Regions from separate parts of the Halomonas sp. MS1 genome, predicted to be linked through region 3. Evidence: predicted binding sites of a transcription regulator. Region 3 holds the regulator's gene; each other region holds the start of a gene.
The links. Region 3 encodes sigma-54, which starts transcription at its own class of promoters, with help from an activator protein. Its sites were predicted from a motif close to TGGCACNNNNNTTGCTNT; they were not measured.

Region 1: NF683_RS00225 (choice-of-anchor L domain-containing protein) is a predicted target of sigma-54. The motif match lies at 1,588-1,605, and genes of this name have one in related genera.
Region 2: NF683_RS06115 (amino acid ABC transporter substrate-binding protein) is a predicted target of sigma-54. The motif match lies at 4,774-4,791, and genes of this name have one in related genera.
Region 4: peaA (quinohemoprotein amine dehydrogenase subunit alpha) is a predicted target of sigma-54. The motif match lies at 5,010-5,027, and genes of this name have one in related genera.

Annotation. Positions count from the first base shown of each region.
Region 1 covers NZ_CP098926.1:37,697-45,595, reverse strand. The annotation lists gene NF683_RS00235 (Lrp/AsnC family transcriptional regulator) at 1-156, shown strand, start outside; gene NF683_RS00230 (DNA/RNA non-specific endonuclease) at 218-1,081, shown strand; gene NF683_RS00225 (choice-of-anchor L domain-containing protein) at 1,716-3,806, shown strand; tRNA gene NF683_RS00220 (tRNA-Leu) at 4,013-4,099, opposite strand; tRNA gene NF683_RS00215 (tRNA-Leu) at 4,143-4,229, opposite strand; tRNA gene NF683_RS00210 (tRNA-Leu) at 4,347-4,433, opposite strand; gene rnr (ribonuclease R) at 4,680-7,082, shown strand; gene rlmB (23S rRNA (guanosine(2251)-2'-O)-methyltransferase RlmB) at 7,085-7,879, shown strand.
Region 2 covers NZ_CP098926.1:1,371,482-1,379,380, forward strand. The annotation lists gene fmdA (formamidase) at 1-414, opposite strand, end outside; gene ribA (GTP cyclohydrolase II) at 641-1,276, opposite strand; gene hemE (uroporphyrinogen decarboxylase) at 1,507-2,619, shown strand; gene speE (polyamine aminopropyltransferase) at 2,619-3,479, shown strand; gene NF683_RS06110 (amino acid ABC transporter substrate-binding protein) at 3,572-4,582, shown strand; gene NF683_RS06115 (amino acid ABC transporter substrate-binding protein) at 4,850-5,875, shown strand; gene NF683_RS06120 (amino acid ABC transporter permease) at 5,967-7,157, shown strand; gene NF683_RS06125 (amino acid ABC transporter permease) at 7,179-7,899, shown strand, end outside.
Region 3 covers NZ_CP098926.1:4,223,107-4,231,005, reverse strand. The annotation lists gene NF683_RS19655 (HPr family phosphocarrier protein) at 1-29, opposite strand, end outside; gene rapZ (RNase adapter RapZ) at 75-989, opposite strand; gene ptsN (PTS IIA-like nitrogen regulatory protein PtsN) at 1,065-1,535, opposite strand; gene hpf (ribosome hibernation-promoting factor, HPF/YfiA family) at 1,540-1,848, opposite strand; gene NF683_RS19635 (RNA polymerase factor sigma-54) at 1,947-3,362, opposite strand; gene lptB (LPS export ABC transporter ATP-binding protein) at 3,468-4,193, opposite strand; gene lptA (lipopolysaccharide transport periplasmic protein LptA) at 4,260-4,763, opposite strand; gene lptC (LPS export ABC transporter periplasmic protein LptC) at 4,772-5,344, opposite strand; gene NF683_RS19615 (KdsC family phosphatase) at 5,344-5,886, opposite strand; gene NF683_RS19610 (KpsF/GutQ family sugar-phosphate isomerase) at 5,922-6,908, opposite strand; gene NF683_RS19605 (ABC transporter ATP-binding protein) at 7,202-7,899, shown strand, end outside.
Region 4 covers NZ_CP098926.1:1,164,184-1,172,082, forward strand. The annotation lists gene NF683_RS05150 (ATP-binding cassette domain-containing protein) at 1-258, opposite strand, end outside; gene peaD (quinohemoprotein amine dehydrogenase subunit beta) at 356-1,471, opposite strand; gene qhpC (quinohemoprotein amine dehydrogenase subunit gamma) at 1,471-1,824, opposite strand; gene peaB (quinohemoprotein amine dehydrogenase maturation protein) at 1,821-3,248, opposite strand; gene peaA (quinohemoprotein amine dehydrogenase subunit alpha) at 3,258-4,820, opposite strand; gene paaY (phenylacetic acid degradation protein PaaY) at 5,265-5,864, opposite strand; gene paaN (phenylacetic acid degradation protein PaaN) at 5,876-7,552, opposite strand.

The sequences.
Region 1 (7,899 bases), 450 kb from region 3:
GTCGCTATTGCCCGGACCCCTGATTTTGAAAGCCTTGCTGAACTGGTCACAGAACGCCTAAACGCGGTCGAGGGCATTAGCGATACCGAAACGCTGAATGCGATGCAGGTGCACTCCCGTCACGACCTAGAAACGATGTTTTCCCTGGGCTGGTAACCAATAAATTACCTGACATAAAAAGCAGGATGCAGAATCATTATTGTAGGGAGTAAGTCTGTTGGGGAAATCGCTTTCGCGCTGGCGTCGTCAGGGAAAACGCCTGGGTATCGCTGTGCTTTTTGTCATAGTAGGAACAGGGCTTTGGGAGTTTCAGGAGCGTCAGCATCAGGATGATTATACCTGGATGGGTGTGCCTACCTGGGATGGGTTTCAGCTAACAACGTTTCACCGTGTGCTAAGAAACGATGGCTTCTTAGCGGGATGGTCTGATGTGCGGGTAAACCCACTTTGGGTCAGTTATCAAGTCGAAGCGGTGTCCGATGATACTCGTATTGGCCCACGGCCTAATTTTAAAGCTGACTGGCGCACGTTATGGCCAATAGGTACCGATAGCTATTCCGGCAGTGGTTATGATCGCGGACACTTAGCACCTAACTATGCCATTGCAGCGGTGCATGGTCGTAACGCTCAGGTCGATACCTTCTTGATGAGTAACATGACGCCTCAGCGACCTAATCTGAATCGCCAGCTTTGGCAGCGCCTTGAAGAGTCGGTGATGGACCATTTTGCACCGCGCTTTGATCGCTTGCAGGTGATTACTGGGCCTATTTTTCCTGAGCGCTACATGGACAATGTGTTTAATCGCGTTGGTTTTGTGGAAGTGCCAGAAGCGTTCTATAAGATCATTGTTGTGCCGAATGAAGAGGCACCGCTGGCGCTTGCCTTTATCATGCCGCAAGACGTTCGTGGTAATGAGTCGTTAGCCGATTATCTGGTAACTATCGATGAGATCGAGTCGCGCACAGGGCTAAACTTCTTCCCTGATTTAGCGGCAGAGCGTGAAGCTGTATTGGAAGGGCAATTGCGTACTCAAGGCTGGGCGCTAGAAGAAGTAGCGCGTCGTCCTGGGCGTTTCCAATAATTTGTCTAATTAAAGCATTTAAAGTCAAAGCGTTTTCGAGGGCATATATTTAGCTCGAAGGCAATCTCGTCTAACTCTCTCTTCTAGCTCTTCCTGGTTAGTGGTGTTTGACAGCGAGATGGATGCTGATGGGTTGGCGGAAAATTTTATCTTTGCCTGATAGTACAACTTTGACAGTAACCTAAACGGCTACTCTTCTTCGCGATTCGTTTTGAGAAGAGTGGCCGTTTTTATTGCATGGATGCCCCGGAACTTATATGGATGCCCGTCTTAAAACAAACAACGATAATAAAAGACAGTCACTTCCAGAGCACTTCTTTCTATGCATTATCAGCCGCTCCTCCAGCGACTGCGACAAACGTTTTTACCTGGCGTGGATAGCTACATCGGCATAACGCAATCGCTCGCTGGCAAGCCACATTCAATCTGAACTTCTTACTGGGCTGAATTTTTATATATTTTGCCTAAGTTAGACTAATTATTCTTATGGATTGATATGGCGGTAGTGGCATGGTTGTTGCTAATATTTGGATGCCCGCTTGGGCTATGCATCTTCACTCTTGATTAAGCATATATTTATGCGGTGTGTTCTGAGCAATCATGCTAATAGATCAGTACTGGAGGGGGTAGGTAAGTGACTGTAAAAAAAGAAGAGTATGAATTTTCCGCGCTGGATGATGAACTGTTGGCGAGTTATTATCTAAGTTTCCACGATCTAATGACTCAGGCGGAAGAAACTACAGCTTCAGATATTGCGGCTGATTCTGTTAACAAAGTTCTGGGAGGGGGGATAGCAACTAACGTTACCTATACCGGCTCAAGTAATGCTGCATTTTGGGTTGATAACTTTGAAATTCTGCCAGAAGAAGATTCTGAGTTGCCAGCGTACCAATATGGTCAGGGTATTATGTTGTCGACAGGTGGGTTCCCAAGCTCAGAGAATACCACGACTGGGTATAGTGTGAGTCACGGGGAGTTGGGAGACCCAGATCTAACCGAAACGGCAATTGAAGCATTTCCAGGAGCGGGTAGCACAAACGATGCGTCAGTCATTGAGTTTACGGTAAACGTCAATGACCCGGATGTGGATACACTTCGTGCGAGCCTTGTATTTGGCTCAGAAGAGTTCCCTGAATATGTAGACAGTGATTTTGTAGATATTGCTGCTCTATATGTAAACGGCGTTAACTACGCTGAGTTTACTGCTACGGATAAGCCTCTAAGTGTTATTTCAGATAACCTTGAGTCAGGTGTATTTATTGATAATAGCAATCAATTTAGTTCTCCTTATGCAATTGAGTGGGACGGCTTTAGCAGAGAGATTGTCGTTCGTGCTCCCCTTCAGCAAGGCGAGAATACCGTCAAGATTGGTATTGCTGATACTGGTGATTCCATTCTGGATTCAGGTCTTTTTGTATCTGATCTCTCTCTGATTGGTGGGGGAGGCTCTGGCGGCGGTGTGCTCAGTGCGTTGGCCCCGGATGCTGGGGGCAAAGTCACTACAACTTCGGCTGCAGAAGAAGTCACGTTGAATGAGCAGGCAAACACCGTCACAGGCAGTACTACTGAGTTGAATGGTGATGTCATTGTTGGTTTTGAGTCGAATGACAAAGTAGTTGTTAAAGATAGCTTTTTTGATGTGTCAGATGTGATATTTAGCCTTGGGTCGGTGATTTTAGATATTGATTCTAATCAGGACGGGGAAAATGATACGACGCTGACGTTTGCGGACTTGGATGATCCAGATAGCTTTGTATTTACACAAGCTGAGGATGGAACCACGATCACCCTTGAGGAGACTTCTCCGGAGCCAGAACCAGAGCCAGAACCAGAGCCAGAACCAGAGCCAGAACCAGAGCCAGAACCAGAGCCAGAACCAGAGCCAGAACCAGAGCCAGAACCAGAGCCAGAACCAGAGCCAGAACCAGAGCCAGAACCAGAGCCAGAACCAGAGCCAGAACCAGAACCAGAGCCAGAACCAGAACCAGAACCAGAACCAGAACCTGTTCAACCTGCGCCAGTGGCCAGTAATGATGATCTAGCGGGTCGTTTTGGCTGGCTGGCCAGTGGCAACCTGTTTGCTGACAATGGCAATGGTGCTGATCAGGCTGCTGGGGACGATGCAATTGTCATCACTGCCATTGATGGTCAGGATGTTGTTTTCAATACGGCGATGACGCTGGACTCCGGTGCGAGTGTGATTGTGCAGGAAAATGGCGACTTCACTTATGACCAAAGCTCTGCGTTTACTGCTTTGGCAGAAGGTGAGGCGGCTATCGATACTTTCGAGTATTCAATTGCCGGTAGCCAAGGCGCAGCAGCATCAGCAGTTGTTTCTGTGGAGCTGGGTGAAGCAATCGATAGCGTCGAGATTTCGGCTATTGAGGCGCTTTACCAGATGGCGTTTGACCGCGAGGCGGATGCCGAAGGGTTGGAGTACTGGTCCGGTATTCGTGACGAAGGTAGCAGTCTGTTTGAGGTGGCTGACTACTTCTTAGCATCGGAAGAGTTTGCCAGCGAGCATGGTGATAACCTGGACGCTGATGACTTCCTAATGGTGCTTTATGACAATACCTTTGACCGTGCGCCCGATGCAGAAGGGCTTGAGTACTGGTCTGAGGTGCTGGTCACTGAGCAGGCTGGCCAGGGCGATGTAATGGCTTACTTCGCCTCATCCGACGAAATGCACAGTAAGTATCTGGCGGAAGGCTTTATCTTCGCCTGATAGTGCAACTTCGTTCGTAATCTAAGCGGCTATTCTTCCTAAATGACGACGGTCGAGAAGAGTAGTCGCTTTGTTTATCTTCAGCCCAACAAGCGCCAACGCTCTATGTGAATCAAGGCATGACATGTAGAGGTGAGAATTAAAAGTCAGAGGGAGAATAAGTTTAAATGAGGAGGGAGAGGGGTAAGTCAATAACATTACAATGTTGGTGCCCAGGAGAGGACTTGAACCTCCACGACCATACGGTCACTAGCACCTGAAGCTAGCGCGTCTACCAATTCCGCCACCTGGGCATATCATATTTCGCTACTGATTTTACTGCTGTTTGTATTCGTATGGTGCCCAGGAGAGGACTTGAACCTCCACGTCCATACGGACACTAGCACCTGAAGCTAGCGCGTCTACCAATTCCGCCACCTGGGCGAATACAAACGTTTTGCTAATACATCATCAATACTATCTTTCAAGTACTATCTCTTAATAGTACCGCTTGCCGCTGCACCGTTTTACATCATGTAAAGGGAGTGACATGATATAAAATGGTGCCCAGAAGAGGACTTGAACCTCCACGTCCATACGGACACTAGCACCTGAAGCTAGCGCGTCTACCAATTCCGCCATCTGGGCAAGTGGCGCGTATGATACCGAGGCCACGCTTAAATGCAAGACCCGGTAACTGTTTTTTATCATTAAAATCGTACAATTGCCGTGCTAGGTGGTTGGGTGATTGAGCGGGCAGCGCTATAATGCAGTTATGACCAAACCAAACATGATGTTTTTCAGCCAATCATTGGCTGAATCCTCCCGCCCGCAGCGCACTGCGCCTGCGCAAACTGTCTGCCTCCCGCAAACGCAATCAAGGATGTTGATCGCATGAAGTACTGGACGTTGAGTGATGATCCGCACGCCGAGCGCGAGGCGCAAAAGTATGATAATCCTGCGCCCAGCCGCGAATATTTATTAGCTGCCCTGGAAACGTACGGCAAGCCAATAACCCACGAAAATATGAGCCGCATGCTCGGCATTGAAGATGAAGATCATCTTGAAGCTATTCGCCGTCGTATGGCTGCCATGGAACGTGATGGTCAGGTGCTGCGCGATCGTCGCGGCGCTTATGCACTAATTGACAAGCTTGACCTTATTAAAGGGAAGGTGCTGGGCCACCGAGATGGCTTTGGCTTCCTGCTGCGTGATGATGGCAAAAAGCCGGACTTAGTCTTGCCCCCGCGTCAGATGCGCCGTGTTTTCCACGGCGATTATGTGCTGGCGCGTGTTAGTGGCCGCGACCGCCGTGGCCGTGATGAGGCGACTATTGCCGATGTGATTGCGCGAAACACCCAAACGATTGTGGGTGTATATCGTAGTAACTCGCCTGAGTTTGGTGTGCTGATTCCTGAAAATCCACGTATTACCCAGGAAGTTATCATTCCTCATACGGCAAGCGCTGGCGCGAAAGACGGGCAGGTAATATCTGCAAAAATCGTTCAGCAGCCGGCCACGCGTGTTCAGCCGGTCGGCGAGGTTATCGAAGTGCTGGGCGAGCGGATGGATCCTGGCATGGAAATAGATATCGCGATTCGTAGCTACGATATTCCCGCTGAGTTTCCGCCAGAAGTGCTTGATCAAACCAGCGGTATTTCAGCAGAAGTGTTAGAGGAAGATAAGCAACACCGCGTCGATTTGCGTGAGATTCCGTTGGTCACCATTGACGATGAGTCCGCCAAAGACTTTGATGATGCGGTGTGTGCCTGGAAAACCAAGTCGGGCAGTTGGAAGCTGTTGGTCGCTATTGCCGATGTGTCGCACTACGTGCGTCCGGGGACTGCGCTCGATGATGAAGCGCGTACGCGGGGTAACTCGGTGTACTTCCCAGGCCAGGTTGTGCCGATGCTGCCTGAGCTGCTCTCAAATGGCTTGTGTTCGTTAAATCCCCATGTTGATCGTCTTGTGATGGTTTGTGAGATGAATATCTCCAAGACGGGGGCTATTAGCCGCTACTCGTTCTACGAAGCGGTAATGAACTCCCACGCTCGCCTGACCTATAACAAAGTGGCGGCCATCCTCGATAACGAGAGTGATGAGGGGGAAGCGCTGCGCAATGAGCACAAGGCGCTAGTGAAGCCGTTGCAAAATTTGCACGAGCTTTATGGCCTGCTGCGTAGTGCCCGAGAAGAGCGTGGTGCGATTGATTTTGATACCACCGAAACGGCGATTATCTTCAATGATGAGCGCAAGATTGAAAAAATTGTCCCGCGCACCCGCAACGATGCTCATAAGCTAATTGAGGAGTGTATGCTGGCGGCCAACGTGGCTACCGCACGCTTCCTGGATAAGCATGACTTGCCCGCTCTTTACCGTATTCACGAGCGCCCGACCCCGGAGCGCCTTGATAAACTGCGTCTGTTCTTGAGTGAGCTGGGGCTTTCCGTTGGTGGTGGCGATATGCCGACGCCTCAGGACTATCAAGCGTTACGTGAGGCGATTATTGATCGCCCAGATGCTGACATCATCCAAACTGTCATGCTGCGCTCAATGAACCAGGCGGTTTATTCGCCCCAGAATGAGGGGCACTTTGGCTTGGCTTACCAGGCCTATGCGCACTTCACCTCACCGATTCGTCGTTACCCTGATCTATTGGTGCATCGCGCCATTCGCTCGGTTATTCGTGGGCCACGACAAACCAATACGGTTGTTCGGGTAGAAGGCGCACCAGTTGATCCGCCAAGCAAGTGGTGTCCTTATACCTTCGAGCAAATGCTTGAGTTGGGTGAGCACTGCTCAATGACCGAGCGGCGGGCTGATGAAGCAACCCGTGATGTTGAAAGTTGGCTCAAGTGTGAGTTTATGTCCGACAAGCTGGGCGAAACGTTCGAAGGTACTATCGCCTCGGTGACTCAGTTTGGCTTGTTTGTGCGTCTGGATGACTTCTATGTCGAAGGGTTGGTGCATGTCACCTCGCTGCCTTCTGACTACTACCACTATGAGGCTGAGAAGCACCGCCTCAAAGGTGAGCGCACAGGCACGACCTACCGCTTGGGTGACGGGCTTACGGTTCAGGTTGCGCGGGTAGATATGGATGATCGTAAGATCGACTTTGGTTTAGCTGACGAGAAACCCCGGCCACGCCGCCAGCCGCGCAAGCGCCGCGGTGGAGAAGGTGGTGCTGGAGTAGAAGGGGGAGCTAACAAAGCAGCATCGGCTGATAAGCAGCCGACGCGCCGTGGGCCAAGACGCATGCGTAATGGCCCGCGTAAACCATCACCGAATAAGGGTTGAGCATGAAATCGTCGTCTCGACGTAGCTCGCGTCCGGCTGTTCGTACTCCGGATGGGCTAGACCAAGTGTATGGCGTTCACGCCCTGGAAAGTCTGCTGGAACGGGGCGAAACGCCCCTTGAGTTGTGGGTGCAGCAAGGAGCGGGTAACCGCTTGAAGGAAGTGGTTGCGAGCGCTCAGGCTCGTGGTGCGCGGATTAAAGAGCAGTCTCGAGACTTGCTGGATCAGCTTACTCAGGGTGCAGCCCACCAAGGGGTTGTGGCATTTTGCCCGCCGCTGGTTCCCGAAGGGGAAGAGTCGTTGTGGTTGAAGCTACGCGCATGGCAAGCGTCTGCACCGCCGCTATTGTTAGTGCTGGATGGTGTTACCGATGTCCATAACTTTGGTGCGTGCCTACGCAGTGCTGATGCCGCCGGTGCCCATGGTGTGATTGTGGCTAAGGATAAAGCCGCGCCGTTGAACGCGACGGTGCGGAAAGTAGCTTGCGGCGCAGCCGAGGTGGTACCTGTTTATCAGGTTACTAACCTATCGCGTACATTGGCTAAGCTAAAAGATGCCGGTGTATGGATTACCGGTACTGCTGGTGAAGCTGAGGCTAGCCTGTTTGAGATTGATATGACTGGCCCGACTGCATTAGTGATGGGCGCTGAAGGGAAGGGCATGCGCCGGTTAACCAGGGAAGCCTGCGATAACTTGGCAAAGCTGCCTATGGCCGGACAGGTGTCCAGCCTAAACGTATCGGTCGCGACAGGAATTTGTTTGTTTGAAGCTGTTCGGCAGAGGCAGCTTGCAAGTTAAGCACTAGCCCACTAGAATGC
Region 2 (7,899 bases), 1.8 Mb from region 3:
GGATTTGGTGAACATGCCGTTAAAGTCCCAGATCGACTTTTGAGCCTCTGGGAAGTGCTCGGTTAAAAAACCACCGCCATTCTGTTTAGAAAAAAAGCCATTGAACCCCCACTGACTCTCCTCAAAGGTACCAATATCAAGAATATCGACCACCAACAAATCGCCAGGCTCAGCACCTTCAACCCCCACGGGACCTGATAAAAAGTGAACCTGGGTTAAGTCCACATCGCGCACATCGTCGGCGCTATCATTGTTATGGATTTGCCCGCCAGTCCAGTCATGACACTCAACGATAAAGTCGTCGCCAGGCTTTACCATGCAGGCCATGGGTATATCGGGATGCCAGCGATTATGGATCTGTTCGTTCTCGTAAGGTGATTGTTTAAGGTCAATTTTAATAATTGTTTCAGCCATAACAAACCTCTGTCACGTAACGTAGGATAGTCAGCGTAGAGAAGATCATTTCCCCTACCCCACTATGCAAAATAGTCACTCAGGCAGTTATAAGCTAATTACATCTCGATTATTACGCAGCCTTAACGAAACTCAGCCGAGTATCTGCTCAACAAATACTCAGGAGAGCGGGCTTTAGAAGCTTTCAGACAGAAGAGCGGTTCAGTAGTGTGACAAAAGGGCTTAGTCACCCTTTACGTTCAATATCGACGTCGCTGGCCTGGGTAAAATCGTCCAGCGCCATCATATGGCCAAGCTTGCCCGCTTTGGTTGAGAGATAGTGCTCATTATGGGGATTTAGGCCTGTGGTAATCGGCAGGCGCTCAACCACATTCACGCCATCTCGGGTTAACGCATCCACCTTTCGAGGGTTATTGGTCATCAGTTTTAATGCCGTGATACCCAAGTGGTTAAGCATCGGCACACACAGGTCATAGCGACGCATGTCCGCACCAAAACCAAGTTGCTCATTGGCTTCAACCGTGTCTGCACCTTGATCTTGCAGATGATAAGCACGGATTTTATTCAGCAGCCCAATACCTCGCCCCTCCTGGCGCAGGTAGAACAGCACGCCACGACCTTCTTCGGCAATTCGCTTGAGCGCTTCTTGTAACTGATAGCCGCAGTCGCAGCGCATGGAAAACAGCGCATCGCCGGTTAAACATTCAGAATGCACGCGCCCCAGTACTGGCTCGCCGCCGCTCACATCACCTAGCGTTAAGGCGATATGGTCTTTACCCGTGGCTTCGTCTTCGAAGCCGTGCATGGTGAATGTGGCCCAAGGGGTGGGCAGCCGGGAAGCGGCAATGAAGCGAATGGTCACAGGTTACCTCGTCGATTAACCAAACCAGCTAACCACACCGGTGTTGGAAAAATAAGAAAACATTCTACCAGGAAGCAGCGGTAGCCTCACGGTCTCAACAGGGAGAGGCGTTTTTAAGTACGTTTTTCAGTACAATTGCCGCCTTCAGACACAGTTATCTTCAAGTACCGTTATCTTCAAGTACAATGACTCCCTTACAATGCGGGCAAACTTCTCAAGAGCAAGTGTTTATGACCACCACACCTTTGCAAAACGACCGTTTTCTTCGTGCGCTGGCTCGCCAGCCCGTCGACCGCACTCCGGTGTGGATGATGCGCCAAGCAGGCCGCTACCTGCCAGAATATCGCGCCAGCCGCGCCGATGCTGGCAGTTTTATGGATCTGTGTCGCAACCATGACCTAGCTTGTGAAGTAACGCTACAGCCCCTTGAGCGTTACCCGCTAGATGCCGCCATTCTATTCTCCGACATCCTCACAATCCCAGATGCGATGGGGCTAGGGCTCTATTTCGAAACCGGTGAAGGCCCTAAATTCAGAAAAACCGTACGCACCCCAGAAGAGGTTGCAGCGTTAACGGTACCCAACGCCGAGCGCGATCTCGATTACGTGATGCGTGCGGTATCGACCATTCGTCGTGAGCTGAACGGCCGCATGCCGTTGATTGGCTTTTCGGGTAGCCCCTGGACGCTAGCCACCTACATGGTGGAAGGCGGCTCCAGCAAAGATTTCCGTCATCTGAAAACCATGCTTTACGATACGCCAGACACCATGCACCAGTTGCTGGATACCCTGGCACAGTCGGTAACCGACTACCTAAACGCGCAAATTCGCGCGGGCGCTCAAGCGGTACAGATTTTTGATACCTGGGGCGGTGCGCTTTCAACCCCCGCCTACCTGGAATTTTCGCTGCGCTACATGGAGCAAATTGTCTCCGGCCTGATTCGTGAGCACGATGGTCGCCATGTGCCGGTTATTCTGTTTACCAAGAACGGCGGCCAATGGCTGGAACACATCGCCTGTGCCGGAGCCGATGCCCTGGGCATCGATTGGTCGACCGAGCTTTCCGACGCCCGCTCCCGCGTGGGCCATAAAGTCGCGCTGCAGGGCAATCTCGACCCCAACGTGCTGTTCGCCCGCCCCTCGGCCATTCGCGCCGAAGTGGCTCGCGTACTGGAGAGCTACGGCCACGGCCCGGGCCACGTCTTTAACTTGGGCCATGGCATCAGCCAGTTCACCAACCCTGACCACGTCACCGCCTTTATGGAGGCGCTGCACGATTTAAGCCCGCAGTATCATCAAGGCATTCCTACCCAAACGAACGCCCCGCGCCCAGGAGCAAAGTAATGAGCGATTTACGCGACGACCAGTGGTTTACCGAAGTATTTGATAGCCACGGCAGCGCTTTCTCGCTGAAAGTCACTGAGAAATTGCTGGATGTGCAAAGTCCCTACCAGCACCTGGAAGTGTATACCACGGAGACCTACGGCAACCTGATGGTGCTCGATGGCTGCGTGATGCTGACCGATCGCGACAACTTCCTCTATCACGAAATGATAGCCCACCCGGCGCTGTTCACCCATCAAGACCCCAAGCGGGTAGTGATTATTGGCGGCGGCGACTGCGGCACGTTAAAAGAGGTGTTACGTCACCCTGGTGTTGAAAAAGTGACGCAAATCGACATCGATGAAGAAGTGACCAAGGCCGCCGAGCGTTTCTTCCCAGCGCTGGTAGAAGCCAACGGCGACCCGCGTGCCGAGCTGCTGTTTGCAGACGGTGTGAAGTGGGTAGACGACGCTGCCGATGAGAGCATCGACGTGCTGATTATCGACTCTACCGACCCGGTCGGCCCCGCCGAAGGGCTGTTTAAAACCGACTTCCTGAAGCGCTGCCACCGTATTCTAAAAAATGGCGGTGTGATGGTGCAGCAAAGCGAATCACCGCTTTACCACAGCGGCTCTATTATTCGCGAACTGCGTAACGATATGCGTGAAGCGGGCTTTGATAGCGTGGCCACACTGCCCTTCCCACAGCCGGTTTACCCTTCTGGCTGGTGGAGCGTCACGTTGGCCGGTAAAGCGACCAGCGTTGAAAGCTTCCGCGAACAGGCTGCCGCTGAGCATAAAATGCCGCTACAGTACTACACTGGTGATGCTCACCGTGGTGCACTATCGCTGCCGCCTTTTATGCGTAAAGCCTTCGCGTAACACTGCGCCTGCGAATAGCCAAAAAGCCGAGCATTGCTCGGCTTTTTTTATGTGCTTACGTTTACTTGCCCTTTCACGTTAAGGAATAACAAATGAAAACCGTTCGTTGGTTGGGAGTAGGAATTGGTGTTTTAGTACCGGCGATGGCCATGGCCAGCACGCTGGAAACCGTTCAGGAGCGCGATAGCGTACGTTGTGGCGTCAACGCCGCCCAGCCAGGCTTTTCGTCATTAGATGACAACGACCAATACCGGGGCCTGGATACCGATGTATGCCGTGCCATTGCCGCTGCGGCGCTTGGTGACGCGACAAAAGTAGATTTCGTGCCACTCGACTCGGTAGAACGTTTCACCGCGCTGCAGTCTGGCGAAGTCGATGTCCTATCACGCACCACGACCTGGACCTCGAGCCGTGACACAACGATGGGGATGAATTTTACCGGCGTAAGTTACTACGATGGCCAAGCCTTTATGGTGGCCAGCGATCTAGGCGTGCAAAGCGCCAAAGAGCTTGATGGCGCGGCAGTTTGTACCCAGTCTGGCACCACCAGCGAACTCAATCTTTCTGATTACTTCCGCATCAACGGCATGACTTATGATGCTGTCGTTTTTGATGCGCCGGAGCAGTCTATTGCTGGCTTTGAAGCGGGTCGTTGCGATGTTTTAAGCTCCGACGCTTCCCAACTGTATGCCCAGCGGATGCAGCTTGCTGATCCCGACATGGCGGTCGTGCTCCCTGAAATTATCTCGAAAGAACCGCTGGGCCCAGCCGTTCGTCAAAATGATGACCAGTGGTTCAATCTTGTGAAGTGGTCGCTGTTTGCCATGCTAAATGCGGAAGAGCTGGGCATTACACAAGCTAACGTAGATGAACAGCTTAATTCGGAGAATCCTGATGTCATGCGCCTGCTTGGTCAAGATGGTGACTTTGGCGAGCCAATGGGCATCAATACCGATTGGGCGTACCAAATTATCAAGCAGGTGGGTAACTACGCCGATATCTTTGATAGAAACGTTGGTGCCGACTCTGACTTCAAGATTGCCAGAGGCTTAAACGCCTTGTGGAAAGATGGCGGCATTCAGTACGCACCCCCTATTCGTTAATCCTATTCATCCTTCAAGCCCGTTAATCCATCACACTGAGCGACACTATTTTTTAAGCTAACAGCCACATTAGCGACTATGCATCAAAATAGAGCAATCACTAGTCGCTAATGTTTCTTTTTGCACCAATACTTTCGTATACAGCAGGCATTTTGCGTTGAAAAGCGTTGAATTTGACGACATATCCTTTCTGGCACCTTCCTTGCTAGCTTCTAGTGTCATGCATCTGCATGCATAACGACATTAAATCGAGTAAGGGGAACGACCATGATGAATAAAAAACACTTGGTACTGCTGGCCTCCGCGGGTGCTATCACGTTGGCCGGTGTCGCCACTGCTCAAGCTGATACGTTAGAAGACACGATGGAACGCGGCGCCGTACAGTGCGGCGTCAGCGACGGCCTGCCAGGCTTTTCCGCCCCGGACGATGAAGGTAACTGGCAAGGACTCGACGTTGACGTATGTCGTGCCGTTGCCGCCGCCGTTCTCGGTGATGCTGATGCGGTGAACTACATTTCCCTGAACGCTGTAGAGCGTTTTACGGCCCTGCAGTCTGGCGAAGTCGACGTACTATCACGTAATACCACTTGGACCACCACTCGTGACACCACGCTGGGCCTCAACTTCACTGGCGTGACCTTTTACGACGGTATCGGCTTCCTAGTTAACCGCGCTCTGGGTCTGAGTGGTGCCGACGAATTGGATGGTGCCGCTATTTGTATTCAGTCTGGCACCACGACCGAACTCAACGTAGCCGACTACTTCCGCGCCAACGACATGCAGTTCGACCCCATTGTATTTGATACCTCTGAACAAACCGTGGGTGGCTTCCAGTCTGGGCGCTGTGATGTATTAACCTCGGATACCTCTCAGCTGGCGGCACTGCGTATTCAGCTAGATGAACCGGACAGCGCGGTCATTCTACCCGACATTATTTCCAAGGAGCCTCTGGGCCCTGTGGTACGTCAAGGCGACGATGTATGGTTTAACATCGTGAAGTGGTCGTTATTCGCCATGATTAACGGCGAAGAGTATGGCGTCACCAGCGAAAATGCCGAGGAGATGCTCAGCTCTGAGAATCCTGATGTTGCCCGCCTACTTGGCCAAGATGGCAACTACGGTGAAGGTATGGGCTTAGAAGCCGATTGGGCCTACAACATCCTGAGCCAAGTCGGTAACTACGGCGAAAGCTTTGAGCGCAACGTCGGTATGGGCTCTCCGCTTGAAATTGAGCGCGGTGTTAACGCCCTCTGGAACCAAGGTGGCTTCCAGTACGCACCGCCGATTCGCTAAGCGTCTCGTTTGACCCCGGCCCGCCGTTCCATCCTTCCAAGGGCATCGGCGGGCCATCTGATTGACCGTCCGTATCGCGGAGACGCCTTCCATGTCCGTAAGTCCTAACACTCGTCCCGCTGGCCACAAGCCGCCGTTTTGGCGAGATCGCGCCAAACGTGCGCTTATTTTCCAGCTACTCCTCGTCGCCGCTGTGGCAGCCTTTCTGCTCTACATTGTCGGTAATGTCCAAGACAACTTATCCGCACGTGGTATCACCACCGGGTTTGGTTTCTTGGGCAACACCGCAGGCTTTGGGATTGTGCAGAGTCTGATCGACTACTCATCTCAGAGCACTTATGGCCGTACCTTCCTGGTTGGCTTACTGAATACGTTGCTGGTGGGTGGCCTAGGGGTATTGGCCGCGACCATCATTGGCTTTATTGTTGGCATCGCCCGCCTGTCGCCTAACTGGCTGCTAGCGCGCTTAGCCACCGCCTATATCGAAACCTTCCGCAATATTCCGCTGCTACTGCAAATATTCTTCTGGTACTTTGCGGTATTACGTACGCTGCCAAGCGCCAGAGATAGCCTGGCATTTGGCGAGGCCCTCTTTCTCAACGTACGCGGATTGTATTTACCCCAGCCGCTGTTTGAGTCTGGCTTTGGCTTGATCCCTCTTACCTTCCTTGTCGCCATTGTTGCCAGTATTGCCCTGGTGATATGGAACAAGCGTCGCCATGAAGCCACAGGCAAACGCCTGCCAGCTTACTGGATCTCGTTTTTGCTGATTTTTGGCTTACCGCTGTTAGTGCTAGTTGCCACTGGCGTGCCGGTTACCTGGGAAATGCCGGAATTACGCGGCTTTAATTTCCGTGGCGGTATTACGGTAATCCCCGAATTCCTCGCGCTTTGGCTGGCACTGTCGATTTATACCGCCTCATTTATTGCTGAAATTGTCCGCTCTGGCATTCAGGCAATTTCGCACGGGCAAACGGAAGCTGCCCAGGCACTAAGCCTGCCACGTAACCTAGTACTTCGTCTGGTGGTTATCCCTCAGGCACTGCGCGTCATTATTCCGCCGCTAACCAGCCAGTACTTGAACTTGATTAAGAACTCGTCGCTGGCAACCGCCATCGGTTATCCCGACCTTGTCTCGGTGTTTGCAGGCACCACGCTGAACCAGACCGGCCAAGCCATTGAGGTCATTGCAATGACCATGGCGGTCTACCTAACCATCAGCCTGCTGGTGTCCATGTTTATGAACTGGTTCAACGCCCGAGTGGCACTGGTTGAACGCTAGGCCGACGGTGAGGATATTTACATGATCCATAATCAAACAATCATTAAAGAGCGGCCAGCCCCGAGTAGTTCTGTCGGGGCAGTTGCCTGGCTACGTGCCAATCTGTTCAACGGCCCGATCAATACTATCTTTACCCTAATCGGGCTTTACATACTCTATTTGCTTGTCGTTCCCACCGTTCAGTGGGCGTTTTTGAATGCCGATTGGATCGGTACCACACGAGATGACTGCTCTCGGGAAGGGGCTTGCTGGGTCTTCATCAATGCACGCTTCACCCAGTTCATCTACGGCTTGTATCCCCGTGAGGAAATCTGGCGCGCCAACATCGTCTTTGCTGGTTTCTTTACGCTGATAGCTTGGCTGGCCATTCCCCGCCTGCCCCTCAAACGTTGGGTGGCGATATTTGCGCTCGTCGGTTTCCCCATCGTTGCCTATGTGCTGCTGCACGGCGGCTACTTTGACATGCCTCGCGTGCCTACGCATCGCTGGGGTGGCTTACTGCTAACCCTGCTGCTGGCCACCGTCGGTATGGTGGGCGCACTGCCTATCGGCATTGTGCTGGCGCTGGGGCGGCGCTCCAATATGCCTATCGTGAAAAGTTTCTGCGTCGTATTTATCGAGTTCTGGCGTGGGGTACCGTTGATTACGGTGCTATTCATGGCCTCGGTAATGCTGCCGCTGTTCCTACCCTCTGAAATGAATGTAGACCGTTTAGTACGGGCGCTGATCGGCCTAACGCTAT
Region 3 (7,899 bases):
TTAGTGAGTGTTAAGGTTCTTTCTGGCACTCTGGTTCCTTTTAGCCGAGTGGGGTCGTGAAGAAAAGGCGTTGCTTATTGCGCGTCTGTTGAAGGCGCGGATGTGGAGGGCTGCTGCTCACTGAGGGTGTACTGCAGGCCTAGCTCACGATGACGGAGTTGAACCTCTCCCGCTTGTTTTACCAGCATTTGCGCCAGTTGTTCCACCATGAAGACAGAGCGGTGCTGCCCGCCGGTACAGCCAATCGCAATCGTCATATAACTGCGTTGGCTATTTTGGTAAGCGGGTAGCCACTTTTCCAGCCATGTCTGGATATCATTGCGCATTTCTTCTACGACAGGATATCCCTTCAGAAAGTGGATGATATTGGCATCACGGCCAGTGTATTGGCGCAGTGTAGGATCCCAGTACGGATTTGGTAGGCAGCGCACGTCAAAGACGAGATCTGCGTCAAGTGGGACGCCCCGTTTATAGCCAAATGACTCTAGTGTCAGCGTTAATCTATCTTCACGCTGTTGGGCAACCTGATCCGTTATCCGGCGGCGCAGGTCATGAACCGACAGACGCGATGTGTCGATCATCAGGTCAGCCAGATCACGGATGTCGAGCAGGGTTTCTTCTTCTTTATTGATGGCCTCTTCAAGCGTCATGTCACTATCACGCGTAAGAGGGTGGCGACGACGCGTGGCTGAGTATCGCTCAAGAAGAATTCGCGCATCGGTGGTTAGATAGATAACCTGGAAGTGAATGCTTTTCTGGCGCAAAGATTCAAGCATTTTTGGCAGTTGCTTTAATGCAGCAGGTAAATTGCGCGCATCGATACTTACCGCTAGTTGGGGGCGTGCCCCTTGCTCACGAAGCTCATCCACCAGGGAGCTGAGTAGCATGGCGGGCAGGTTATCGATGGCACAATAGCCAAGATCTTCTAACGCTTGTAAGGCGATAGATTTACCGGACCCTGAACGGCCGCTAATGATCACCAATTGCATAGAGTTTCTCTTGGCATGCCAATAAAAATGGAGGTAAACGTTGGACTTAGTAGGCAGTGTCTAGCGGTGGACCCTTTAGCTAACAGGCTGTTCACGAATTTTTGCTGTTATAAGGTCCAATAGCTCACGTTGGCTAGCCGCTCTACGAAGCTGCTGACGTGTGTCAACGCTGTTCATGATAGACGCCACTTGCCCTAATAAGGCTAAGTGCGTGTCGTCCGCCTCTTCGGGTACTAAAAGTACGAAAACAAGGTCGACGGGATCGCCATCAATAGCATCGAAATCTACAGGCTCGGCTAACTTTAAAAAACCAGCGATAGGCGAGCTGCAGTGAGGGCTACGGGCGTGAGGAATGGCAACGCCGTTGCCTATTCCAGTGCTACCCAAACGCTCACGACCAATCAGGCGGCTGAAGACTTCTTGGCTATCTAGGCTTGGCGTGTTTTGCGCAATAAAGGTGCTGAAAAATTCCAGCACCCTTTTTTTGCTGCCCCCGGGGACGTCATACAGCACGCGCTCCGGGGGAAGTATGGTTTCCAACGTCATTGAGTTAACGCACGCCAGCGCCTTGGGCGCGAGCTTGTGCTTTTTCCTTGTGTTTAACGAGTTGACGGTCAATTTTGTCCGCTAGTGCATCAATCGCAGCATACATATCATTGTCTAATGCTTCTGCGTGTAGATCGGCTCCTGCAGCATGCAGGGTGCAGGCAGCTTGCTGACGCTCCTTTTCAACAGATAAGGTTACTTGTACGGTGGTGATGTTGTCATAATGGCGCTCAACGCGTTCCAGCTTCTCATTTACATAGTCACGCAAGGCGTCAGTCAGATCTACGTGATGACCAGTGATATTTACTTGCATTGACGTGCTCCTTATCCATCGGACTGTTCTTCGATTGTAACCCTTTTTGCGCTATTGCAAAGCCCCTAGACAGACTTTGTCTCGTTAGCACTGTTTTATTAGCGTAAACGGCGGCGCTCGCTTGAAGAGGGAATGCCCATCGACTCGCGATATTTGGCCACCGTTCGCCTTGCTACATTAATGCCACCCTCTTCCAATAGCGCCACGAGGCGGCTGTCTGAGAGCGGTTTGCCGGGCGGTTCATCTTGCACCAGTTTTTTGATTCGAGCCCGGATGGCGGTGCTGGAATGACTGTCGCCGCCGTCCTGGCCACTTACTTGGCTGGAAAAGAAGTATTTGAGTTCGAACACACCGCGCGGGGTATGGATATATTTCTGGGTGGTGACCCTGGAAATAGTAGATTCATGCATTTCAACGGCGTCTGCGATGTCGGCTAAAATCAGCGGTTTCATGGCTTCTTCACCGTGTTCCAGAAAGCCTATTTGGCGCGCTATGATTTCTCGGCCCACCCGCAGTAGCGTATCATTTCGACTTGAAAGGCTCTTGATGAGCCAGCGCGCTTCCTGGAGATGCTCTTTTAAAAACTGGTTATCTTGGCTCTTGTCAGCCCGTTTGATGAGGCTTGCGTAGTCAGGTTGAATGCGCAAGCGCGGCAGTGCCTCTGGGTTTAGCTCCAGGTGCCATCCTTCGTGGTCATGGCGGACGACTAAATCTGGCGTTACATAGCTGTCATCTGTGTCGCCAAAGGCACTTCCTGGGCGAGGATCAAGGCTGCGGATCAAGCGAATGACGTCATCAAGCTGCTCATCATCCAGGCTTAACCGCCGCTTTAGCAAACGCACATCATCCTTACCGAGCGCTTCAAGAAATTGACGCACTAGCCGCTTGGCAGGCATCAGCAGCGGTGTATCTTCGGGTAGTGAGGCGAGCTGCAGCATTAAGCACTCCCGCAGGTCGCGCGCAAATACACCGGTGGGCTCAAACTGTTGAAGGCGCAGCAAGGTTGTTTCAACTTCACGCTGGCTAAGGCCTTCATGCCCTTGGGCTTTAAGTCCTTCGCGAATGTCATTGAGAGGCTGGGTTAGGTAGCCGTTGGCATCCAGTGCATCGATGAGGCTTTCAGCAATGGCATGGTCGCGTGGTGAAAAATCTGTCATGGCGAGTTGCCAAAGTAAGTGGCCATGCAAACTTTGACCCGCGGCTTGACGCTCAAAGTCAGGCCCCTCGCTGCTGGTGCCATGGCTGCCTAGGTCTTGATAAGTGTCTGACCAGTCACTGTCAGTAGAGAGTTCATTAGGAATGCTTTCGGACCATTCAGCTTCCTGGGGTTCACTAACGGCCTGTTCGCCGAACTCATCTTCCTGCTCAAGCATTGGATTGGCATCAAGTGCTTGCTGAATTTCTTGACGGAGGTCCAGCGTTGATAGCTGTAACAGGGCGATGGCCTGCTGCAGCTGAGGTGTCATGGTCAGCTGTGTACCGATACGCAATTGAAGAGAAGCTTTCATGACCATCTGAGAACCACTCGTTAATCAGAAAGCTCCACCCTAGTGCGAGTTATGGCTTGGTGCAAGTGCAATAACTATGCCACCACTACTATTTTTTCTGCAGGTGGCTGTTTACAGGCGGAAATCAGCCCCCAAATAAACGTCTCTTACCCGCTGGTTGTTGAGAATTTCCTGAGGGGGGCCACTGGCGATGATATGACCGTCACCTACAATGTAGGCAATATCGCAAATATCTAGTGTTTCCCTGACGTTATGATCAGTGATCAGCACGCCGATATGGCGTTTTTTGAGGGCTCGAATGATCGTTTTAATATCACCCACTGAGATCGGGTCAACGCCGGCAAATGGCTCATCAAGCAGAATAAAGGCAGGCTCTGTCGCGAGGGAGCGTGCGATCTCAACACGTCTACGCTCTCCGCCCGAAAGACTCATGCCGAAGTTGTCACGAATGTGCGTGATGTGGAAATCTTCGAGTAGCGACTCAAGGCGCTGCTCCCGGGCGTTACGATCGAGTTCTTTACGAGTTTCCAAGATTGCCATTATGTTGTCGGCGACAGAAAGTTTGCGAAAAATAGAGGCTTCCTGAGGCAAGTAGCCAATACCTGCCATTGCACGTTCGTGCATGGGGGCATGGGTTAAATCAAGCTCGTCAATGCCAACCTTTCCCGCATCAGACTTTACCAAGCCGACAATCATATAAAACGATGTCGTTTTGCCAGCGCCATTGGGGCCTAGCAGCCCTACCACGCTGCCTTGAGATATCTCTAGGTTAATATCTTTAACGACACGGCGGCGTTTATAGCTTTTGGCTAGGTGGCGAGCATAAAGGGTTTTTATCGGCGCTGATTCTGAGGCTGTGGTTTGAGGTGCAGGCTCTGCGTTATTTGTCGCCACTGGACACTCCTATTGTTCCGGCTGAAGAGTCATGCGGATACGTTGTGGTTCACTACCACTAACATCAGAACGCGCCTGAACCACACCTTGGTCGATAAAATACTCTAAGCGTCCACCTTCAAAGCGATCTGCTTGCTGGGTCAGTTCCGCTTGGTCAATGAGCTCTACCCGACGCTCGGCAACATGATAAATAATGCGCTTTGCCCAGCCTTCCATTGGGCTAGCTTGGTCTTCGAGCTGGTTGCGTATATAGGCTCGTCCACCGGTTGCAACGGCGCGCGATAGCTCGCCAGCATCGTTGCGCTGAATCTCAACGCGATCTCCGCGCAGTTGCATATTGCCCTGCCGAATATCGACGTTGCCTGAATACACAGCAGTGCCTGCGCGTTGATCGAGATCTAAACGGTCAGCCTCTACTTCTACGGGGGCTTGGCTTTGTGCCATGACCGGTAGCGCTGCCGCTGAAATGGGTAGTGCAATGACGAAGAGTGCCGTGCGAATAAGAGCGTTCATCGCGACTCCTACTGAGAACGAGTGGCAGGCGGGTGAACGCCGCGCACGTTATTGGTTAAGCGGATCTGGCTATCATCCAGCCATACATCCATGCGTGAAGCGCCAATGCGCTGGGGCGGTTGCTGAAGTATGGTTTCGGCATCGCTCCAAGCATGACGGGTGGTGCCATCATAATGTAATAACTCTGTATTCAGCTGCCAGCCCTCGTCGGGTGCAAGTAATTGGGCTGAGCCAGCTAGCGTGAGCACCTGCGTGTCAGTATTTAGGGTGCCGGTCTTCGCCGTCGCTAGCCATTGACGCTCTTCGCTATCGAATAGTGTTGCCCTGGGGGAGAAGACATCTGTCATCGCCGTTTGAGGGGTATGGACTAAGCGCGGCGTCGTCAGCGACTGCTGGATGGCACCGGTGTCACCAAACAGAGTGATTTCTGCATTCTCTAATACATGGCCGGGCTCTTGAGCGCGAGCCTCAGCGTCGATTGATTGGTCTTGAGGGCCGCGTGGATCCAACCATACCAGTATGCCACCTAAGGCAAGCACCATGATGGTTATCCAAATGCGTTTTTTAACCCAAAAGCGCATTACGATTGGCCGTGCAGGTACGTATCTAAAACAGCATCCCAATGGCCTTGAGACATCAATAAAGTGTCGCAGATTTCACGCACAGCGCCGTGGCCACCAAGCCGGTCGGTGATCCAGTCAGCGTGGGTATGCATATAATCAGGAGCATTAGGGACGGTGATGCCTACGCCAGAACGTTTCATTGGAGCAAGGTCGGGTAGGTCGTCACCACAATAAGCAACCTGCTCAAGCGTAATATCTAGGCGTTGGCAAAGCGCGCGTAGCGTAGTGAGTTTATCCTCGCACCCTTGATACACATGGGTAATGCCTAACGACGCAGCACGTTGGCTGACCATGGGAGAATCACGCCCAGTAATTAAGGCAACATGGATTCCGACGCGCTTCAAAAGTTTGAGGCCGTGGCCATCTTGGGTATGAAACGCTTTGATTTCGATACCGTCAGCTTGGAAATAGAGGCGGCCATCGGTAAGTACGCCGTCAACGTCAATGGCAAGCAATTTTACGCGACGAATCCGGTCTTGTAGAGCGTCAGGTAGGGCCATGAAGCCTCCGTATTATTAATGTCTGAAAGGAATGATTAAATGACACCGCTAGCAAGTAAGTCATGCATATGCAGCGCGCCAATGGGGCGCTGCTGATCATCCACGACCGCCAGTGCGGTGATTCGACTGTCTTCCATGATGCGTACCGCTTCAGCTGCTAACACATCGGGACCGATACGTTTTCCAGGGCGTGTCATCACATCATCAACTAGGACGTCACGTAGGTCATGAAACTGATCCAGCGTTCGGCGTAAGTCACCGTCGGTATAAACGCCGGCAAGGCGTCCTTCGCTATCGACGACGCAGGTAAAGCCCAGCCCTTGGCGAGTAATTTCCAACAGTGCGTCCCGTAGCGGGCTGCCTAATGCTACTTGGGGGAGGCGTGATCCGTTGTGCATTAAATCCTTTACACGCAAAAGTAGGCGTTTGCCGAGGCTTCCACCTGGGTGTGAGAGCGCAAAATCTTCCGCGGTGAAGCCACGTGCTTCTAATAATGCCACGGCTAAGGCATCACCTAAGGCAAGTGCCGCAGTGGTTGAACTAGTCGGCGCTAAGTCGAGAGGGCAGGCTTCGCGTTCAACGCCGCTATTAAGGTGAGCATCGGCGTGTTTGGCTAATGTGGACCCCGGGCGTCCCGTCATGCTGACAAGGGGGGTTCCTAGGCGTTTCAACAGCGGAAGCAGCGCGGTGACCTCTGCGGTTTCGCCAGAGTTCGAGAGGGCTAGCACAACATCTGCGCGGGTGATCATACCGAGATCGCCGTGACTGGCTTCACCTGGGTGTACAAAAAAAGCAGGCGTACCGGTGCTTGCCAGCGTTGCAGCTAGCTTGCCCGCAATGTGGCCGGACTTACCCATGCCGGTTACCACTACGCGGCCCTGGCAGGCAAGGATAAGTTCACAAGCGTGGTCAAAACTCTCATCAAGCTTTGCCTGAAGCCCACCGATAGCGGCTTGCTCAATTTGCAGTGTGCGCAGCGCACTTTCACGCAGTGGGCTAGGTGTCGATAGTGGCTGGCGCATGAGGGCATCTCTTTTCATAAGCGGTCAAAAGTAGGTCGCTAAGAATAACATCTTGGCGCGGTTTGTAGGTAAGGCGCGTATCCTACTCCTCAGTGCGGTTGCAATGAGCGCATCTGTTACTGTGAGTAGCGTTCAGTTACGATGTTCGATAATATTTCGAAAACACTGTTTTTTAAACTGTCTGTGCTTTTAAACTAGCTGTTTTTTTGAATTATTTGTTTTTAACTAACTCATGCGTAGCCAGCATATACTATTGCTGCTGCGGCAAGACGACCATCAAGGCCAGCCAGCCCATGACCGATGCTCCCTTCATCGAAATTGAAGATTTGTACTTCTCGCGGGGTGATCATGATATTTTTCGCGGCATCAATATGACGATTTCGCGTGGCCAGGTAACGGCCATCATGGGGCCAAGCGGCACCGGCAAGACGACCCTTTTAAAGCTAATTGGTGGGCAATTAACGCCTGACCGGGGGCGAGTGCTAATCGATGGTCAAGATGTCCATCGCCTATCGCGTAAGGCCTTGTTTACGCTGCGTAAGCGTATGGGTATGTTATTTCAGAGCGGCGCACTGTTTTCGGATCTTGATGTATTTGAAAACGTAGCGTTTCCGCTTCGGGTGCATACTGACTTGCCTGACCCTATGATACGCGATCTAGTACTTCTTAAGTTACAGGCAGTGGGTTTGCGCGGGGCTAGGCACTTGTCGCCTGCTGAGCTTTCGGGGGGGATGGCAAGGCGTGTGGCATTGGCACGGGCGGTAGCGCTTGACCCAGAGTTAATCCTTTATGATGAGCCTTTTGTCGGGCAAGACCCCATTTCTATGGGGGTGCTTGTACAGCTAATTAAGCGGCTGAATCAGGCACTGTCGCTTACGTCAGTGATCGTTTCGCACGATATCAAAGAGACCCTCAGCATTGCGGATTATCTGTACCTCATTGCCGATGGGCAGGTGGTAGCCTCTGGCACGCCAAGTACCTTAGATACGAA
Region 4 (7,899 bases), 1.6 Mb from region 3:
TAGCCCCTGTAGGGCCAAGGCGGAGAGCCCCAACACCACCAGGGCGGCGACGTAAGCGGCAACGGTGCTGAAGTCCCCCTGCATAAGGCCGTGATCGATCAAACGCTGGGTGAGCAACGGAGGCAACAGCGCCAGCAGGGTCGCCACTAGGCTCAGCGTCAGCAGCCGGGCCAACGCTAGGCGCCGCGCCTTGAGGGGGCGGTAAAGCCAGCCCCAGGGCAGCGCCCCTGTGTCACGGGTGAAGTCAGGCTCGCGCATCGACGCTCTCTTCATTCATCAACTATAAGGGTTGCCCCCAGCAAAAATGGCCGATCGCTTTCACAAGCGCCGGCCAGAAGGATCATGCAGCGGCAATCTAGAAGCGTGCCACCTTCAGCGTTGCGGTGCTCATATCACCGGGCAGGCGAATGCGCCCCAGATCATTGAAGTCATCATCATAGATGGCGATATCACTGGAAGCGCCGCCCAAGTAGATCCGCGAGCCGTCATAGGAAGTATTAATGCTGTAGTAAGTATGATCAAGATCGATCACCTTCACGATCTCTTGAGTACGGGCATCCAGCTTGCTGAGCTGAGTGTAGACGCCATAAAAGACGTCCCGCTCCCGGGGATCAGAAACCATAGAGAAGATGATGAACTCGAAAGGGGCTATCTCCTTGTTCTCGGTCTCGCCGGTGGCTAGGTCGACGCGGCTGATGCCCCAGTGCCATGCCTCGCTCTCCTCGCCAGGATGCTCCGCCACCGTGTAGGGGCGCAGGAACTCGTTGGTTACCTCTCCCATAGACCACACGGCTAAGGAGTCTGGCGGGCTAAAGCTGGGGCGATCCCAATTTCGGTTGGCGATAGCGATCTCGGTCTCGCCGTTTGCCGGGTCGACCCGATAGATATCAGCGCCAGCGAGATAGAGATTACCATCCTCGGCGGCCCCCATGGTCGTCACCTGGCGCGGTGCTGGGAAGGTGGCCAGGGGCTCGGCATCAAGACCGGCTGCGGTGTCATAGACTGCTAGCTGGGGCTCCAATACTTCGTAGTGGTCAAGGCCCAGCCGCGCCCGATCCCAGACGCTATAGAGGCGGCTGCCATCGGGACTCAAGGCAAGGGAAGCGATGGATTTAGCGCGTATTGAGTTGCCTGAGCCACTGGCACGAAAGACTTCCTCACAGCTGGTGAGGTCAATCCCCACTACGTCTTCCCAACGATTGTGCAGCACATAGGCGATCCGCTCATCCGGCGATAGCTGCAGGGTGCCAGAGCCAAAGGCGCCTTCTACGTCACAGGTACGCACTACCTCCTGGGCCTCCGGATCAATCACGTAGAGCTGGTTGGGACGGGCCATGGTTACCAGATACTCACGTGCTTCATCAGCGCTGGTTGCACCGGCAACAGCAGCATTAACTACCAGAGACTGGGCAGCGAAGGCCAGCACCCCCATTAGGGTCAGATTGAGCCGCTTAATTTCTGAGCTATTCATCACTTATCGTCTCCCGGATAGACACTATCGAACTTGCGCCAATCATCCTCAGCGCGGTCGGCTCCATCCCCCCAGTTGGGGTAGGTGTTCATAGTGTCCGGCACCTGAGCAGGCCACCAGCAGGGATCAGCGCAGCCATAGAGATCCGCTTCCATGGGCTGGCACAGCGAAGCCACGCCGCCGAAGGGATCTACTTCCCAGCCTGGATCGAAGCTGGAAGTGCACCCGGCGATGGTCTGCATGGCCTGCACTTCTTCCAGGGCCTCTGGGCTAGCGGCCCGTTCCATTTCGCGGGCCTTGCGGTTGAGGGGCGCCAACCCCAGGGCGGTCAAGTTCTTCTTGTTATTCGTCATGCTGTCTGCCTCCCGGCCAGGGGGCCGTCGAGAAAATCGGGGTTATGACGCAGGATGCGAGCGTAAGCTTGAATGCCGAAATCGACCCAGTCGCGCATCAGGTCGCAATAGTGGTAGGTGGGGGTCATGGGGTCGCCATAGCGGGCATAGCTCTCGTGGTAGCAACCGCCGGAGCAAAGATTTCGGATCCGACAATTACTGCAGCCACGCTCGGTGCGATCACTCCTGGCCTCGATAAACTGCTTGAGGCCTGCGTGATCGAGCCCCTCCTGGACGCTGCCGAAGGTGGGCATTTCGGAGCCCGTGAAACGGTGACAGAGGTGCACATCGCCCGCATGATCCACCGAAACCAGCCCTAAGCCAGCCCCACAGGGCACCGCCTTGCTGCGCCCTTCCCAAAGGTCGGTGAGCAGTTGGTTGAAGTTGCCGAAGCCGATATCGCGCCCCTGAATGGCGGCTGCCACGGCCCGCTCACCAAGCTCGACCATACCGTCGAAGACCTGTTTGAGCTCGTCGCTGGTAAGATTGTAGTCAGCCATATCACCGGAGGTGACTGGAGCGAAGCCTGCTTCGGCGAAACCCAGCTCGTTAACCAAGTGGTCGTGAATACCGATAACGTCGGTGATGCCACGAGTCAGGGTCACCCTGGCTCCCACCGGTCGTGAGCGATAGCTGGCCAGCAGCGGCTTAATGCGCTTGGCGACCAGATCGTAGGTGCCCTGGCCGTTGACCGCAATGCGGTTTTTGTCGTGGACCGCCTTGGGGCCGTCCATGCTCACCGTAAGCCCAAAACGATGGGCGTCGAAGAAGGCGATCTTCTCCTCATTCAGTAGCGTGGCGTTGGTGGTCAGCGTGAAATCTACTGCCTTACCAAGCCCGTGAATGCGCGCCTCAGCCCAGTCCACCACCTGGCGGATCAAGGGCATGTTGCTGAGCGGCTCGCCGCCAAAGAAGACGATGTTGTAGCGATCCCGCTGCGGGGCTTCGCGCAGCATCATCTCGATAGAGGCCTGGGCGGTGGCCAGCTCCATCTTCTTACCGTCCCGAGGGTTATCCAAGTCTTCCTTGTAGCAGTAACTGCAGCTAAGGTTGCAACCGGTGTTGACGTTGAGCACCACGGTAGAAAGCGGGAACTGCTCCACCTTTACACTAGGATTATAAGCCTGGACAACGCCATCGGTGATCAGCTTCAGCGCCTTGAGCTGTAGCAGCCGTTCCTGGATATCGTCGCTACTGACCTGATGTGTCAGGTGGCCCGGCAGCGCCCGGCTATCGAGCCCCTCTTCTCTTCCGGCCAGAGCCAGCAGCTCCTCGCTGAGGGCATCCGGGGCGAACAGGCTGGTGGTGGGGATATGGAACCACAACGGCTGGCCTTCTACTTCCATCCGGTGCAGGTTCTCGGGTATGGCTTGTAAAATTCCCATGGTGATCTCCTAGCGAAGCGGCGGGTTGTTCCAGCGTTGTACGGTAACGATCAGTTGGGCTTCGTCCTGTATCGCCTCCTGTCCTACCACACTGGCGGTCACCCGTAGGTTGCCCACGCTGTTGGCGTTGTACTGACGCAGCGGGTTGGGCCCAGCCCCGGCAGGTGAGAAGATCCCTGTGGCGGCGTCCAGTATGCCCGTAAACCTAGCATCCTCGTCGCGCTCGGCGATCTCGTCCCAGGGGGACACGCTCCAACGTACCGGTACCTGCCCCAGCGGGATGGTCTCATCAGCCCCGTCCAGATAGCCGGCGGCGGTGAAGACGCCACTCACTGGCGGAGTCTTATCGTTGCCGATGCGAGCAACTCCCAGCGCTGGACTTACCTCCAAACGATCTACCGTGCGATAGCCAGCCAGCAGCCTCTCAGCACTGATCTCGCCGATCTGCATAGCCAGCCAGCCGGGTGTGAGATCGGTGCTAGTCTCAACGTCCAGCACTAGGCGCATGTCGCTACGTTCGATCACCTTACGCACGGTGACGCCCTCACCCAGACTGATCTCTCCTTCCCCAAGACCGTGGCCCAGCAGCACCAGCCGGCTGCGCTCGCCGGCCTTGAGCGAAGCGGGCAGGCTGGCTAACACCGCAGGCTCGGCCGCTTCGTGAGGAATCATCTCCACCATCATCCCAAACGCTTCGTCATGGTCGTCGAAGATACGCCCGCTGGGGTGCGCGCCGGAGAGATCCAGCACCTGCTTGAGATCACGACCGTTGAGGTTCAGGTTGGCGCGCCACTCGTAGCCGGTATAAACGATGGCCTGGCCTTCGCCACTGAGCGGACGACCACTGGTGAAAGCACCGTCCAAGCTAAGCGAGTAGGCATCCTCGCCTTCAGCGGCGTTAATAGTCACGTCGGCATAAAAGTCGCCTTCTCCGGGCCAGTGCCCCCAGAGCTGCCAGTCGCCCTCAGGAGAGGTCTGTTCGGCCTGCTGCCATGACTCCCAGGCTTCATTTTCGAGACTTTGAGTCTCGGCCAGCCAGGGAGCGATCTCGTTCAGGGCGAGATCGAACCAGTCACGATCCCGTGCCATGGACTGGTACTCAATGGTCTGGAACTGGCCCACATGGAAGTGCACCAGTCTCTCCCACTCTTCCTGGGGGCGGCGCTGCAGTTGGGCGCGGCCACCAGTATGACAGCGGGCACACATCTCCTGGTAGCTGGGATGATCAAAGGACTCAATACGGTTGAGGCGTCGCTCAATCAGCTCACGCTGGGACGCGCTCTCCTCGGGCGCCAGGCCGCGGGTATCGGCGAGGAACTTGACGATATCCCGGCGGGCTTCCTGGGGCAGCTCCAGGCCGTGCATAGTTTGCATGCGCGCGATCGTCATGTCCCAGCCTTCCGGGGTCTTACGCTGCGCACTAATACGGCTCCAGCTCTCGGGGCCACTTTGGGTCTGATGACAGGCTGAACAGTGCCTGTCGATAGCCTCGCTGCCGGCAGAGGCCAAGACAGTGCCCGTAGGCAGCAGCAGGGCTAGGCTACAGAGCCCTGTAGGAAGTACATGTCTCATCACGGGAAGTTCTCCACGCATTATTATTGTCGTGATGTTCACCTGCGGTTCTCTTCGCGGACGAACATCGAAGGTGTATGCCAGTCCCGTTCAACTTGCATTGACCGCGCCGACTATCAACAATTTCTTTTTATTCATATAGTTGAAGCAATTTACTTGTCTGAGTTTTTTTAGATTTTCAATCAATCGACAGCAATCAGTGCCCCAACTTGCAACAGTTGCGTATGGACTTGAAACACTTTGTCTCTTCAAATTTGATCATCGTTTACCGTGACGGCAGCCGAGGTTTTCGGACGACTCAGGTTTGAGACTTGGCGCTCAGGAAGGAGTGGGATTATGGGGCGACTACAAAGACCGCTTGAGGCTATCAACCTGTGGTTGGGTGGGGGATGGCTCGCCAAGGGGGACGCGGTGGTAGCGAGCCATACCATAATTATCGCCTTGCTACGCTATGCTCTGCTGCTTAGGCTGTGTATCACCGGCCAGTAAGGTTGGGCGGTCAGCATCGAGCTCTGTCAGCGGTTCACAAGGCTCCAAGCTGTCTCGGCAACGGGTCACTAAACGCTGATACTCTTGAGTACCCTGCTGCTTCCAAGCAAACTCTTCATCGCTCAGCGCCCGCTTAACCTTTGCAGGTGCCCCCATCACCAATGACTGTGGCTCGCACTCAAATCCCGCTTTGACGAACGCGGCCGCCGCAACAATGGAGCGCTCCGCTATGTGGGCACCGTCCATCACGACAGCGTTCATACCAACCATGGCATCACGCCCAATCACGCAGCCATGCAAAACCGCGCCGTGGCCGATATGGCCATCTTTCTCAACCTTAGTGACACAGCCCGGAAAGCCGTGCATGACGCAGGTATCCTGCAGGTTCGCGCCCTCTTCCAGCACCAGGCGGCCGAAGTCACCACGCATCACCGCGCCAGGGCCAACGTAACAATTGGGGCCAACAATCACATCCCCGATGAGCACTGCGGTCGGGTGGACATAAGCGGTTGGGTGCACCACTGGCGTCACCCCTTCAAGTCGATAGTAAGGCATCACGTTCTCCGTTAGTTCGGTTGGCCGTGGCGACGGCTTTGCACCACCACGAAACGGCTGGCGACAAAAGCTTGGTTACATAGCGAGGCATTAGCTGCCGGATTACCGCCTGTGGCGTGAAAGTCACTGAAAGCAGCCGACTGGTTGACGAATATCCCCCCATCCAGGTTCAACGAGAGCGGGGTTGTCACTTCCATCGCCAGCTCTTCGAACTGGTTGGCTACTGTCTCATCAGTCGTATAGCCACCGAGGGTTATCGCGCCTTTTTCCCGGATCACCTGACGCGCCAGTTCAATGCTATGCGCGGTATTCTCAGTCGCGATGACAAAGCTGATGGGACCGAAGCGTTCCTCGCTATAGGTAGCCTTCTGTGCTGCATCTACCTTGAGGATAAGCGGCGTGTGAATGCGGGCGTCAGGGAACTGAGCGTGCGCTCGCGGCTCGCTATCCAGGGCCATTTCGCCCAAGTCACGGCACTCATCAATCCGAGCTTGCGTCTCCCGCGACTGGAGGGCACCCAGCACCGTGCAGGCGCGGTCGTTGTCGCTCAGAAACGCTTGGACGGCTTTGGCAAGCGCTGCCGCCACGTCGTCAAAACTTAACTGGCCATCTGCTGTTTCAATACCGTTTTTGGGTACATAAATGGCCTGAGGGGTCGTACACATCTGGCCGGAATAGAGGCTCAGCGAGAAAGCCAGGTTCGCTGTGACCGCTTTGAGATTTTCCACGCTGTCGATAATGACTGTATTGACACCGGCTTTTTCAGCGAACACTTGAGCCTGAGTGGCGTTATCTATCAGCCAATCGCCAAAGGCATTGGAGCCGGTGAAATCGATCAGTTTGACCGCAGGATCAAGCGCCAGCGTTTTCGTCAGCGGTGCATCGACAGTGTCGGGTATCAGGCTAACCAGACAAGGGTCAAAGCCCGCTTCCTCCAGTACCTGTTGAACAACCCGTGCGGTCATTGCCACTGGCAGAATAGCGCCAGGATGCGGTTTAAGAATGACGGGGTTGCCTGTCGCCAGACTGGCAAACAAGCCAGGATAAGTATTCCAGGTGGGAAAAGTAGAACAGGCCACCACCAACGAGATGCCGCGTGGCACTATGTGAAAACGCTTATCCATGACAATGGGATCATGCTTGCCCTGGGGCTTAACCCACTGTGCGGTAGCAGGAATCTGCGCCATCGCCTGCCAGGCATAGGCCACTGCTTCAAGGCCGCGATCTTGGGCATGCGGCCCACCCGCCTGAAACGCCATTAACGGCCCCTGGCCGCTAGTATGCATCACCGCCTGGGCGATCTCAGGGCTCATGGTATTTAGCCGTGACAGGATTTCCAGACATACTCCCACACGCGCCTCAGCCCCGGCACTCCGCCAGTCACGCATTGCGACCTGCATGGCCGCTATCAGCTCGTCAGGGTTTGGCTGGTCATAAGTAATGCCAAGTTCAAACCCATAGGGTGAGACTTCGCCACCCACCTGCTGGGTGCTGCCAACACGATTCAGCGCGAATGGTTGATTGAGCAGTGACTCAAATCTCGATGGTGCCGCTTTAACGGCATCCTCAGGGTATTTGCGCATGCTTTCTGGATAGGGCGTCCAGAAATTACGCCTAGAAATGGCGTCGACAGCCTGGTCAAGAATGTCACGGTGAAGGTCAAACATCTGCTGCGCTGATTGCGTCATGGGGGCGCTCCTGCACTCACTTATTTTTTTTGATACGCTATAGTAAAGAAGACTATCTTTCCCGTAACAAAACATCAAACGCTTTCCCTGGCGCCGCTTGCTTAAGAATTAGCCCACCACGATCAATAAACTCGATATATACGGGCTAAAGATCACTTTTCGGGCCAATTTCCCACCTTTCATACCATGGTCTAACAACTATCACTCACTCGCTATAAATACATACAAGCCATTGTTAAAAAAACATAAATTATCAAAAACACCAATAAGCGACACACTAACAACAATCAAACAATATTGATGTGTATCAAAATAAACCTATACTCGACAGATATTCATCCTGTGCG